DNA from 2 places in the Sutcliffiella sp. FSL R7-0096 genome. Region 2 is predicted to be linked to the other one. Evidence: a T-box and tRNA genes for the amino acid it is inferred to sense, from the RefSeq annotation. Region 2 holds a T-box; the other holds one or more tRNA genes.
The links. A T-box is a leader RNA that pairs with one kind of tRNA and senses whether it is charged. The one in region 2 lies ahead of tyrS (tyrosine--tRNA ligase), so its partner is inferred to be a tRNA-Tyr.

Region 1 (6,818 bases), 1.9 Mb from region 2:
CCGTACAAAACTTGGAAACAGGTTATACGGCTGTGACACCTGTCAGACTGTATGTCCAGAAAACAAAGGCAAGGACTTTCATCTACATCCAGAAATGGAGCCGGACCCTGAGATCGTCAAACCAAAACTCAAACCGCTTCTCACCATCTCTAATAGGGAATTTAAAGAGAACTTCGGTAAAATATCCGGGTCTTGGCGAGGCAAAAAGCCGATACAACGTAATGCCATCATAGCCCTTGCCCATTATAAAGATACTTCTGCTATCCCTGATCTTTTAAGTCTTATAAAGAATGACCCACGACCAGTGATACGAGGTACTGCAGCCTGGGCGATAGGCAGAATCGGGGACCCTCAACCTCAAACCTTGGAGGTCTTAAAAAACCACCTAACAACAGAACAAGATCCTGATGTATTAAAAGAACTCGAAAAAGGAATTGCCATGCTTGTAGAATAAAATTAACAAAAAGCCACAAAGCAATGAATTGATGTGCTTTGTGGCTTTTTGTATGTAATCAGGAAGGAGCCGAACAGTCAAAAAAAGACTTCAACCAAATGGTTGAAGTCTTGAAAAGTTATGTATGGAGCGGGTGATGGGAATCGAACCCACGACATCAGCTTGGAAGGCTGAGGTTTTACCATTAAACTACACCCGCGATTGGTACCGGTGGCCGGGGTCGAACCGGCACTCCAGAGGAACACGATTTTGAGTCGTGCGCGTCTGCCAATTCCGCCACACCGGCATACTCAATCAATAATTATTCAAATGGTGCCGAGGACCGGAATCGAACCGGTACGGTAGTCACCTACCGCAGGATTTTAAGTCCTGTGCGTCTGCCAGTTCCGCCACCCCGGCTTGTCTCGTATATATGAATAATTATTTTAATAAAATTGGAGGTGGCAACCGGATTTGAACCGGTGATAAAGGTTTTGCAGACCTTGGCCTTACCACTTGGCTATGCCACCTAAATTGTATGGAGCGGAAGACGGGATTCGAACCCGCGACCCCCACCTTGGCAAGGTGGTGTTCTACCACTGAACTACTTCCGCAAAAATGGCTGGGCTAGCTGGATTCGAACCAACGCATGTCGCAGTCAAAGTGCGATGCCTTACCGCTTGGCTATAGCCCAATAAAACCGGAAATAAAAACGACTTATTTAAAGTCGATCATGAATAAAATATGGGGCGACTGATGGGAATCGAACCCACGAATGCCTGAACCACAATCAGGTGCGTTAACCACTTCGCCACAATCGCCATAATTTTTAATTGGCAGGGGCAGTAGGAATCGAACCCACACCGGAGGTTTTGGAGACCTCTGTTCTACCGTTAAACTATGCCCCTATAAAACAATTTGTTACTACTTTTCAAAAGAAATGGTGGAGGGGGGCAGATTCGAACTGCCGAACCCGAAGGAGCGGATTTACAGTCCGCCGCGTTTAGCCACTTCGCTACCCCTCCATATTCCTGGTGCCGGCGATAGGAGTCGAACCCACGACCTACTGATTACAAGTCAGTTGCTCTACCAACTGAGCTACACCGGCATTATATGGTGATCCTTTCACTTTTGTGAAAAAATCATGGTGGCTCGGGACGGAATCGAACCGCCGACACATGGATTTTCAGTCCATTGCTCTACCAACTGAGCTACCGAGCCTAATTTAATTTTCAAAGAAATGGCGGTCCCGACCGGGATCGAACCGGCGATCTCCTGCGTGACAGGCAGGCATGTTAACCGCTACACCACGGGACCATTTGGTTGCGGGGACAGGATTTGAACCTGCGACCTTCGGGTTATGAGCCCGACGAGCTACCGAACTGCTCCACCCCGCGATAGTATTAATTAAGGTATGTTATGAATTAAGATGGTGGAGGATGACGGGATCGAACCGCCGACCCCCTGCTTGTAAGGCAGGTGCTCTCCCAGCTGAGCTAATCCTCCTATGTAAGGAAAGTTATTTTCACTGTCGTGAAAAAACTATGGTGACCCGTACGGGATTCGAACCCGTGTTACCGCCGTGAAAGGGCGGTGTCTTAACCGCTTGACCAACGGGCCAAAGATAATGGCGGAGAGCAAGGGATTTGAACCCTTGAGACGGCGTTGACCGTCTACACGATTTCCAATCGTGCTCCTTCGGCCACTCGGACAGCTCTCCATATAATTGGCTCCACCAGTAGGATTCGAACCTACGACCCTTCGGTTAACAGCCGAATGCTCTACCGCTGAGCTATGGTGGATTAATACCAGCCTGGCAACGTCCTACTCTCACAGGGGGAGATCCCCCAACTACCATCGGCGCTGAAGAGCTTAACTTCCGTGTTCGGTATGGGAACGGGTGTGACCTCTTCGCCATCATTACCAGACAAATATTATTATAATATATCTTTGAAGAAAATCAAGATGTTTTTTCATCTTTTTTATTCCTTCAAAACTAGATAATGTGTTCGTATCAAGATATTCATATCGTTCACTTATTTCATTTGTTGGGTTAAGTCCTCGATCGATTAGTATTCGTCAGCTCCACATGTCGCCATGCTTCCACCTCGAACCTATCTACCTGATCATCTTTCAGGGATCTTACTTACCGAAGTAAAAGGAAATCTCATCTTGAGGGGGGCTTCATGCTTAGATGCTTTCAGCACTTATCCCGTCCGCACGTAGCTACCCAGCTATGCCTTTGGCAAGACAACTGGTACACCAGCGGTGCGTCCATCCCGGTCCTCTCGTACTAAGGACAGCTCCTCTCAAATTTCCTGCGCCCACGACGGATAGGGACCGAACTGTCTCACGACGTTCTGAACCCAGCTCGCGTACCGCTTTAATGGGCGAACAGCCCAACCCTTGGGACCGACTACAGCCCCAGGATGCGATGAGCCGACATCGAGGTGCCAAACCTCCCCGTCGATGTGGACTCTTGGGGGAGATAAGCCTGTTATCCCCGGGGTAGCTTTTATCCGTTGAGCGATGGCCCTTCCATGCGGAACCACCGGATCACTAAGCCCGACTTTCGTCCCTGCTCGACTTGTAGGTCTCGCAGTCAAGCTCCCTTGTGCCTTTACACTCTGCGAATGATTTCCAACCATTCTGAGGGAACCTTTGGGCGCCTCCGTTACTCTTTAGGAGGCGACCGCCCCAGTCAAACTGCCCACCTGACACTGTCTCCCAGCCCGATAAGGGCTGCGGGTTAGAATTTCAATACAGCCAGGGTAGTATCCCACCGACGCCTCCACCGAAGCTAGCGCTCCGGCTTCTCAGGCTCCTACCTATCCTGTACAAGCTGTACCAAAATTCAATATCAGGCTACAGTAAAGCTCCACGGGGTCTTTCCGTCCTGTCGCGGGTAACCTGCATCTTCACAGGTACTATAATTTCACCGAGTCTCTGGTTGAGACAGTGCCCAGATCGTTACGCCTTTCGTGCGGGTCGGAACTTACCCGACAAGGAATTTCGCTACCTTAGGACCGTTATAGTTACGGCCGCCGTTTACTGGGGCTTCGGTTCAAAGCTTCGCTTGCGCTAACCTCTCCCCTTAACCTTCCAGCACCGGGCAGGCGTCAGCCCCTATACTTCGCCTTACGGCTTCGCAGAGACCTGTGTTTTTGCTAAACAGTCGCCTGGGCCTATTCACTGCGGCTCTCTCGGGCTTTAACACCCTAACAGAGCACCCCTTCTCCCGAAGTTACGGGGTCATTTTGCCGAGTTCCTTAACCAGAGTTCTCTCGCTCACCTTAGGATTCTCTCCTCGCCTACCTGTGTCGGTTTGCGGTACGGGCACCATACTCCTCGCTAGAGGCTTTTCTTGGCAGTGTGAAATCAGGAACTTCGGTACTATATTTCCCTCGCTATCACAGCTCAGCCTTAATGAGAAGCGGATTTGCCTACTTCTCAGCCTTGCTGCTTAGACGCGCATATCCAACAGCGCGCTTACCCTATCCTTCTGCGTCCCCCCATTGCTCAAACGGAGTGGAGGTGGTACAGGAATATCAACCTGTTATCCATCGCCTACGCCTTTCGGCCTCGGCTTAGGTCCCGACTAACCCTGAGCGGACGAGCCTTCCTCAGGAAACCTTAGGCATTCGGTGGAAGGGATTCTCACCCTTCTTTCGCTACTCATACCGGCATTCTCACTTCTAAGCGCTCCACCAGTCCTTACGGTCTAGCTTCAACGCCCTTAGAACGCTCTCCTACCACTGTTCGTAAGAACAGTCCGCAGCTTCGGTGATACGTTTAGCCCCGGTACATTTTCGGCGCAGAGTCACTCGACCAGTGAGCTATTACGCACTCTTTAAATGGTGGCTGCTTCTAAGCCAACATCCTGGTTGTCTAAGCAACTCCACATCCTTTTCCACTTAACGTATACTTGGGGACCTTAGCTGGCGGTCTGGGCTGTTTCCCTCTTGACTACGGATCTTATCACTCGCAGTCTGACTCCCATGGATAAGTCTTTGGCATTCGGAGTTTGACTGAATTCGGTAATCCGATGAGGACCCCTAGTCCAATCAGTGCTCTACCTCCAAGACTCTAACACATGAGGCTAGCCCTAAAGCTATTTCGGAGAGAACCAGCTATCTCCAGGTTCGATTGGCATTTCACCCCTACCCACACCTCATCCGCTCACTTTTCAACGTGAGTCGGTTCGGGCCTCCATTCAGTGTTACCTGAACTTCACCCTGGACATGGGTAGATCACCTGGTTTCGGGTCTACGACCACGTACTCATTCGCCCTATTCAGACTCGCTTTCGCTACGGCTCCGTCTCTTCGACTTAACCTTGCACGGGATCGTAACTCGCCGGTTCATTCTACAAAAGGCACGCTATCACCCATTAACGGGCTCTAACTACTTGTAGGCACACGGTTTCAGGATCTATTTCACTCCCCTTCCGGGGTGCTTTTCACCTTTCCCTCACGGTACTGGTTCACTATCGGTCACTAGGGAGTATTTAGCCTTGGGAGATGGTCCTCCCTGCTTCCGACGGGATTTCTCGTGTCCCGCCGTACTCAGGATCCACTCAGGAGGGAACGAAGTTTCAACTACAGGGTTTTTACCTTCTATGACGGACCTTTCCAGATCGCTTCATTTACCCCGTTCCTTTGTAACTCCATGTTGAGTGTCCTACAACCCCAAGAGGCAAGCCTCTTGGTTTGGGCTAATTCCGTTTCGCTCGCCGCTACTCAGGAAATCGCGTTTGCTTTCTCTTCCTCCGGGTACTAAGATGTTTCAGTTCCCCGGGTCTGCCTTCATTACCCTATGTATTCAGGTAAAGATACTGCTCCATTACGAGCAGTGGGTTTCCCCATTCGGAAATCTCCGGATCAAAGCTTACTTACAGCTCCCCGAAGCATATCGGTGTTAGTCCCGTCCTTCATCGGCTCCTAGTGCCAAGGCATCCACCGTGCGCCCTTAATAACTTAACCGTCGACCAAAATTGGTCATGTGTCGATATCAGCGATGATATCTATAAAGAAAATTACTAAGATGAACGATATTTTGTGAATATCTTGATATTAGTTACATTATCTAGTTTTCAAGGAACAACTATGACAATTCGTAAGAATTGCCTATTTAGAGAGAATGCTCTCTCAAAACTAAACAAAACAACAAGCGTACATTCCTTAGAAAGGAGGTGATCCAGCCGCACCTTCCGATACGGCTACCTTGTTACGACTTCACCCCAATCATCTGTCCCACCTTAGGCGGCTGGCTCCAAAAGGTTACCCCACCGACTTCGGGTGTTACAAACTCTCGTGGTGTGACGGGCGGTGTGTACAAGGCCCGGGAACGTATTCACCGCGGCATGCTGATCCGCGATTACTAGCGATTCCGGCTTCATGCAGGCGAGTTGCAGCCTGCAATCCGAACTGAGAACGGTTTTATGGGATTGGCTCGACCTCGCGGTTTTGCTGCCCTTTGTACCGTCCATTGTAGCACGTGTGTAGCCCAGGTCATAAGGGGCATGATGATTTGACGTCATCCCCACCTTCCTCCGGTTTGTCACCGGCAGTCACCTTAGAGTGCCCAACTGAATGCTGGCAACTAAGATCAAGGGTTGCGCTCGTTGCGGGACTTAACCCAACATCTCACGACACGAGCTGACGACAACCATGCACCACCTGTCACTCTGTCCCCCGAAGGGGAACGTCCTATCTCTAGGAGTGTCAGAGGATGTCAAGACCTGGTAAGGTTCTTCGCGTTGCTTCGAATTAAACCACATGCTCCACCGCTTGTGCGGGCCCCCGTCAATTCCTTTGAGTTTCAGTCTTGCGACCGTACTCCCCAGGCGGAGTGCTTAATGCGTTAGCTGCAGCACTAAAGGGCGGAAACCCTCTAACACTTAGCACTCATCGTTTACGGCGTGGACTACCAGGGTATCTAATCCTGTTTGCTCCCCACGCTTTCGCGCCTCAGTGTCAGTTACAGACCAGAAAGTCGCCTTCGCCACTGGTGTTCCTCCAAATCTCTACGCATTTCACCGCTACACTTGGAATTCCACTTTCCTCTTCTGCACTCAAGTCCCCCAGTTTCCAATGACCCTCCACGGTTGAGCCGTGGGCTTTCACATCAGACTTAAAGGACCACCTGCGCGCGCTTTACGCCCAATAATTCCGGACAACGCTTGCCACCTACGTATTACCGCGGCTGCTGGCACGTAGTTAGCCGTGGCTTTCTGGTTAGGTACCGTCAAGGTGCGAGCAGTTACTCTCGCACTTGTTCTTCCCTAACAACAGAGCTTTACGACCCGAAGGCCTTCATCGCTCACGCGGCGTTGCTCCATCAGACTTTCGTCCATTGTGGAAGATTCCCTACTGCTGCCTCCCGTA
Region 2 (6,818 bases):
GGACATTTTTGAACTGATCGCCGCCCTAGCGAAAAGCGGTAAGGCCATCATTTACGCTTCATCTGAACTTTCTGAGATAGTTGGATTGACCAATAGGGTGTATGTCCTTTACGACGGCGAGGTTACTAAAGAGCTTTCCACCGCAGAAACAGACGAGCAAGAGCTTTTATATTTCTCAACAGGGGGACTAAGTAATGAAAACTGACATACCAGTACAAGACAATGCGAAACCGGTCTTCCGTTTTGAATTGTTCGATTTTCTATACAAATACGGGACCATCATCACCATTTTTGTATTAATTGCCGTGTTTGCCTTTGTAAATCCAGCATTCATCCAATCAAATAATGTCATCAATATCTTAAGGTCCATATCGATCGTTACGATTATCGCGATTGGCATCACCATATCCCTGACAGTGAATGGCTTTGACTTATCTGTTGGGTCTGTTGCTTCCCTTTCCAATGCCATCGTTATCTCCATGTTTGTCTGGTTTTCACAAAATACAGCAGTGGCAATTTTTTCGGCAATAGCAGCAGCACTGATAGTAGGGGCTTTCAACTCTTTCATGATAGTAAAGCTGAAAATTCCTGATATGCTGATGACACTTGCGACCATGTTCATCATCCAAGGCATCGCTTTGACCTATACGAAAGGGTCCACGATTTCGCAAAATATGGTCATGCCTGATGGCTCTTTTGCAACGGGAACAATCAGCCCACTATTTCAAAAATTTGGACAGGTTCCATGGATCATTGTCATTATGTTAACGATTGTGGTGGTGGTCCATATTTTTCTCACCTACACCAAGCACGGAAGATTCATGTATATAATTGGGGGAAATGCAGAAGCGGCCAAGCTTTCAGGCATTGCAGTGAACAAATACAAAATCGCTGCCTATTTATTCTCCGCCTTGTTAGCAGCAATTGGAGGGATGGTACTTGCTTCGAGGATCATGACTGCTGAAATAAATGCCGGGACACCCTACCTTATGGATTCTGTTGCAGCCGCGTTCATAGGTTTTGCCGTCCTTGGGGCAGGCAAACCAAATGCATTCGGAACATTTATTGGTGCGGTATTGATCGGGATCCTGCAGAATGGCCTCGTCATGATGTCCGTTCCTTACTATGCAATGGATATCGTCAAAGGTCTTGTACTGGCCTTTGCTTTGGGTATTACGTATTATAAGCAAAAATAAATCTATTGACATTTTAAAATAAACCGATAAAATAACTAATAATATCTGCATAACGAAGATTTGTTTTAAACATTTCGGAGTATAAGAACAAAGGCTATGATAAGAAAGAGTAGCAATCATGTAAACAGACAGAAAGTTACCGGCTGATGAGAGGTGCATGTTGAACGATTGTGAATACATCTTGGAGCTGTGTACCGAAAAGTCATGACTTAGTAGGCTACACCGGTGAAGCACCCGTAATCATGTGCTAGAGTATCGTCATATGACTGTACTTTCAAAGGTAGGCAATGTGAATTGCTTATGAATTAAAGGTGGTAACGCGAGATGAATCGTCCTTTTGGTTAATCCAAAAGGGCGTTTTTTTATTCCTTTGGTTCTTATAGAGCTTGCAATATTAGAAATAATATTCCAAGGAGATGTTAGTATGTTGGTAAAACCAGAAGAACAATTGACCATCATCATGAAGGGTGCTCAAGAAATAGTAAATAAGGAAGAGTTATTGGCGAAATTGGAGAAGTCCTATAAATCGCAGACGCCCCTGACTGTTAAATTGGGACTTGATCCTTCAGCACCTGATATACATTTGGGTCACGCAGTGGTGCTTAGAAAAATGAAGCAAATGCAAGATCTGGGCCATAAAATTGTCATTATCATTGGGGATTTTACAGGGCGTATCGGGGACCCGACTGGAAAAGCCAAAGGTCGGAAAGCCTTAAGTGATGAACAGGTAAAACTGAATGCACAAACATACTGTGAGCAAATCTTTAAAGTGTTGGATGCAGAAAAAACGACTGTCCGATTCAATAGTGAGTGGCTATATAAACTAACATTTGAGGAAGTAATCAAACTAGCAGCCACCACATCCGTGGCAAGAATATTAGAGCGTGATGATTTCCAAAAAAGATACAACAACCAAGTGCCAATCGGCATTCACGAATTTTTCTACCCATTAATGCAAGCATACGATTCCGTAGAAATTGAAGCAGATATTGAACTAGGTGGTACAGACCAAACATTTAATATTCTGATGGGACGCACCCTTCAAAAACAGTGGGGATTAGAAAAGCAAGTTGCCATTTTCATGCCACTGCTTGAAGGCTTGGACGGAGTAGAGAAAATGAGTAAAAGCCTTGGAAATTACATCGGTGTCAACGAACCAGCCGAAGTAATGTTTAAAAAAGTGATGGAAGTACCAGACGAACTCATTATCAAATACTTTGAACTAGCAACGGATGAACATCCGAAAGAGATCCAGAAGTGGATCCAACAGCTACAACTAGGAGCAAACCCCAGGGATATTAAACTTCAATTAGCTAAAATCATTACAAACCTCTACTGTGGAGAAGAAGAAACAAAACGAGCCATCGTATTTTATGAAACGGCCTTTAGCAAAAAAGAAATACCAGATGACATCCCAGAATTATTATTAGAAATTGGAACCGAAACAGTCCTAGCCATCATTCCACAATTAGTGGAAAAAGGACTTGTGAAAAGCAAAAGCGAATTCCTGCGGTTAATCAAACAAAACGGTGTCCAACTTAACAAAGAAAAATTAAGCATCGATGAACTAGATCGCGTACTTATGAACGATGAAGTACTGCAAATTGGCAAGAAGCGATTTTTACGGTTAATAAAATAATTATCGAATTTGAAGGGGAGCGTTAATTCAGTTTATGAGTTAACGCTTTTCTTCATTTAATCAAATTCTATATGAAAGCCCCTCTTTACAACCGATTGCACCAATGAATATATGTACTTAATTTAGAAGGGCAATTACCATTATCTTCTAGTTGATATCTACTACATTGGATAAATAAGTGGAAAGGTTGTCCTTTAAATCTTTTTCTATTAGGTTGTTTTAGCATACTTAGGGCTATTTATTCAGTGTATAATCCATTATCACACTGCTATTATTGGGTGTTTTCTGCGATAATTATTGACTGGTCTATCCGGTAGACTACCTTGAAAAAGCAAAGCAATCTATTCATACTTAAGACCTGGGAAGTTTTTTTAGGCTCTTTTCTCAAAGATTGTTGCTATTCACGGTAAAAAGTCGGCAATTGGACTTTTTACTGCTTTCTTACTCTAGACATGCACGTAGCATATTCAGTATTACAGAGAAAAGAGCACGAAAGTAAGGAATATAACGGTCCGTTTATAAATACGTAAAAGCAACGAAGTTTACGAAAATAGCCTTTTTCATGAGGAGGAGTCATCAATTTATGAAACCAAGAATTACTTTAATTACATTGGGTGTAGACGATTTGGAAAAATCATTAGAGTTCTATCGGGACGGGCTGGGATTTCATACGGAAGGTATAATAGGCAAAGAGTTTGAGCATGGAGCCGTTGCATTTTTTGACTTACAAGCAGGCTTGAAGCTTGCCATTTGGAATCGTGAAGACATAGCACATGATGCGAAAATTAATAAGAGCGTATCAAGTCCAACCGAATTTACTATAGGACACAATGTAGGAAGTAAAGAGGAAGTTGATAAGGTAATGGAACAGGCAAAACAGGCTGGTGCCATTATAACAGTCCCATCACACGACACTTTTTGGGGGGGATACTCTGGATACTTCCAAGATCCAGATGGACATTTATGGGAAGTTGTCTGGAATCCAAACTGGTAAGATAATAAAAAGAAAGACTAGAACTGTATCCTTGGTTTTACAACAAAGTGTTGGTCATATTACTATTGGTGAAAATGCCTTGGTGGACATGTCAAAAAGTGTTAGCATACAGGAAACAAGGTACTCCAAGTTATGTTTCTCTTTGAATATTGAATAGACTTCCTATTACGCTATTGGACGCATTTCCTGATATATGGAATGCGTCTTTTTGACTGAAGAATAATAATTGATGGGAATGAAATAATAAAAATAATTAGCAGTATAAGAGGGTTGATTACTTTGTTAATTAAAATAATATTATGGATAATATTAATTGCTCCATGGTTCACCTTATTTTTTGTTGAGAAGAAATATATAAAACGTTTTATGCCTGCAGCTATATTTGCCTCCTTTTTAATGATCATTTATAACGTGGTCGCTAGTAATCAAAAACATTGGGTAATTAATGAAACGTTTATTCCGTGGTTAAAACCCTTATTTGTATCTGGTGTATTTGGTGCTTTCCCAGTAATAACTTTTTGGGTTTTTTATTATACTTACGGAAATTTTCGAAAGTATCTTGTTACTAATATCATCATAGATTTCTTGTTTGCAGTTTTCCCTATACATTATATGTTTCAAGAAGTATTAGGCATTTATGAGCTAGTAAACATTACTCCATGGGGCCGTTTTATCCTATTTGTCTTTTTTTCCATAGTTATTTATGGTTACTACAAGTGGCAAGAGGATATATTCCATTCAAACCCTAAGGGAAAGTAATATCTATGTCGTTAAGGGTGACGATAGTTAAATATTCAGCTTGAAAGGATCTTCCATCAAAGAGCTTTTTTCATGTCTATATTTTACATGATTTAGCGGACAAAGAGATATGATTTTCTTTTTCAGAGACCGGGCGCAATCCTGTGACAAGGATCAGCGCTCGTTTTTATTAGGTCAGGATAAGAATAACTTATTGTAGAAATTTTTAAATCATGAAATAATTGGTAGTAGGTATTGGGTAAGGAATTCACTGTACAAATAGGGAGTTAATATAGGAATGAATATTGAAATTGCACCTAGAAGAAGCTGTGAGGTTCCTTGAGGAAACAAAGAAAGACAGCCAATGAATATGAAACAAGGTTGATATTTTTAAAGCATTTTTGGTTTGTGGTGATTGTTCAAAGTATTGTATAGCAAACTCCAAAAATAGGATCGAACGGCAAACGGTTAAATCAGGAGGATTAACATAGAATGTATGTGTCTTCATATGGAGGATTTAGGACTAACCAATCAAAAGTTCGATTTTAGTATAAGTTTTGTCTCCATACACTCCATTGAAGATTTACCCTGCAAATAAAAAGGGGGAATACTGTTGTTTGAAAAGTCCATCATAGATAACCTGATTATTAGTGATCGAGACAATTTCCATTCATTAGTTGTAATGATGTGCGGTGTAGCAGGTTCTGGAAAAACGACATTCGCTCAACAATTAGAAGAAGCAGGTTTTATACGTCTTTCGATTGATGAAGAAATTTGGGCTATCAATGGTCGTTATGGAATAGACTATCCAACAGAAAAGTATGAGGATTACAAAAAAGATGCAGAAAGTAAGTTGCGGAAACAACTAGTAAAGTTGATTCAAGAAAAACAACATGTGGTAGTGGACTTTAGTTTTTGGCAACGTTCAAAAAGAACGAAATATAAAAACCTCATAGAAAAGGGAGGAGGGAAATGGAAACTTATATATTTGAAAGTTCATCCTAATGATTTGCGAAAACGACTCAAGACACGAAGCCAACGTTTTGATGCAAATGCTGCCTTCCCCATTACAGAAGAAATGTTAACTTTCTTCCTTAATGGATTTGAGGTACCTACAGATGAAGGTGAGATTGTAATTGAACATTAAGAATTAAATCCAACAAAAGACATCATTATGTTAGAAGTGGTTGTAAAAGGAGAATCTAAAATGCCTGTGATTGAACACCAACAATTTATTAAAGCTCCTGTTGAAATATGTTTTAACTTAGCAAGGAATGTAGATATCCATACTCAAACGACCACTAAAACAAAGGAAAGAGCTGTTGGTGGAGTGACAGAAGGGTTATTAGAAGAAGGAGATACTGTTACCTGGGAAGCAATTCACTTTGGAATCAAGCAAAGGTTGACAGCTAAAGTTGTATTTATGGAACCCCCTTATCAATTTGTAGATATCATGGTGAAAGGAGCTTTCCATTCATTTACTCATATCCATCAATTTATCGAAGAAGCAGGTGGAACAATTATAATCGATAAATTCCAGTACAAATCGCCATTAGGCCTAATTGGCGTTATAGCCGACAAGTTGTTCTTAGAAAAGTATATGAGAGCATTCATTGTTTCTCGTGCAGTGGAACTAAAAAATATTGCTGAAAATATGGAATGAACATTTTTAACAAAAAGGATGGATTGTGAGAATTTTAGGGAACTTTTCTTTTACTGCGCAGCAAATAACTTATATGCGAAAGAATGTACACAAAAATAACCGCCCTTTTAGGCGGTTATTTTTGTGCAAGGATTTATTTAAAATTACTATCAGATACTATCTCTTAAAAAAGACAAAAATAACAAGGATACAAAAGGGAAGTAAATTCCTCAAATGTATCCTATGAAATATATCAACTATAATTATTACTTTTATGCTTCTAACCAGTTTTGTGACCATTTTTCCATCTCTTTCATGAGAGGTTCGAGTGCAATCCCTTTTTCAGTCAATGAATACTCGATCCGAACTGGAGTTTCTGGGAAAACTTCTCGTTTTACAATACCTTCGTTTTCTAAATCCTTCAACCTTTCTGATAGGACCCTGCCACTGACACCGATGGAAGATTCAATCGTGCAAAAACGCTGTGGACCAGATAGAAGCTGGTAAATTATTAGCCCTGTCCACCTTTGGCTCAAATAACCCATTGCTTTCTCAAATCTAGGGCAAATCGACTTATCCAATTAAATCAACTCCTTACTCATATATTAT

Region 1: it encodes a tRNA-Tyr, which carries the amino acid that the T-box ahead of tyrS (tyrosine--tRNA ligase) is inferred to sense. The anticodon was not compared.

Annotation. Positions count from the first base shown of each region.
Region 1 covers NZ_CP152003.1:1,173,180-1,179,997, reverse strand. The annotation lists gene queG (tRNA epoxyqueuosine(34) reductase QueG) at 1-454, shown strand, start outside; tRNA gene MKY77_RS06060 (tRNA-Gly) at 580-653, opposite strand; tRNA gene MKY77_RS06055 (tRNA-Leu) at 657-740, opposite strand; tRNA gene MKY77_RS06050 (tRNA-Leu) at 765-853, opposite strand; tRNA gene MKY77_RS06045 (tRNA-Cys) at 890-963, opposite strand; tRNA gene MKY77_RS06040 (tRNA-Gly) at 973-1,047, opposite strand; tRNA gene MKY77_RS06035 (tRNA-Gln) at 1,053-1,127, opposite strand; tRNA gene MKY77_RS06030 (tRNA-His) at 1,179-1,254, opposite strand; tRNA gene MKY77_RS06025 (tRNA-Trp) at 1,268-1,341, opposite strand; tRNA gene MKY77_RS06020 (tRNA-Tyr) at 1,375-1,458, opposite strand; tRNA gene MKY77_RS06015 (tRNA-Thr) at 1,466-1,541, opposite strand; tRNA gene MKY77_RS06010 (tRNA-Phe) at 1,579-1,654, opposite strand; tRNA gene MKY77_RS06005 (tRNA-Asp) at 1,675-1,750, opposite strand; tRNA gene MKY77_RS06000 (tRNA-Met) at 1,754-1,830, opposite strand; tRNA gene MKY77_RS05995 (tRNA-Val) at 1,864-1,939, opposite strand; tRNA gene MKY77_RS05990 (tRNA-Glu) at 1,979-2,053, opposite strand; tRNA gene MKY77_RS05985 (tRNA-Ser) at 2,062-2,153, opposite strand; tRNA gene MKY77_RS05980 (tRNA-Asn) at 2,161-2,235, opposite strand; rRNA gene rrf (5S ribosomal RNA) at 2,245-2,361, opposite strand; rRNA gene MKY77_RS05970 (23S ribosomal RNA) at 2,483-5,414, opposite strand; rRNA gene MKY77_RS05965 (16S ribosomal RNA) at 5,617-6,818, opposite strand, start outside.
Region 2 covers NZ_CP152003.1:3,102,508-3,109,325, reverse strand. The annotation lists gene MKY77_RS15975 (sugar ABC transporter ATP-binding protein) at 1-205, shown strand, start outside; gene MKY77_RS15970 (ABC transporter permease) at 195-1,196, shown strand; T-box leader at 1,284-1,536, shown strand; gene tyrS (tyrosine--tRNA ligase) at 1,621-2,835, shown strand; gene MKY77_RS15960 (VOC family protein) at 3,419-3,829, shown strand; gene MKY77_RS15955 (hypothetical protein) at 4,100-4,588, shown strand; partial or broken gene MKY77_RS15950 (methyltransferase domain-containing protein) at 4,969-5,150, shown strand; gene MKY77_RS15945 (ATP-binding protein) at 5,181-5,714, shown strand; gene MKY77_RS15940 (SRPBCC family protein) at 5,775-6,230, shown strand; gene MKY77_RS15935 (helix-turn-helix domain-containing protein) at 6,482-6,790, opposite strand.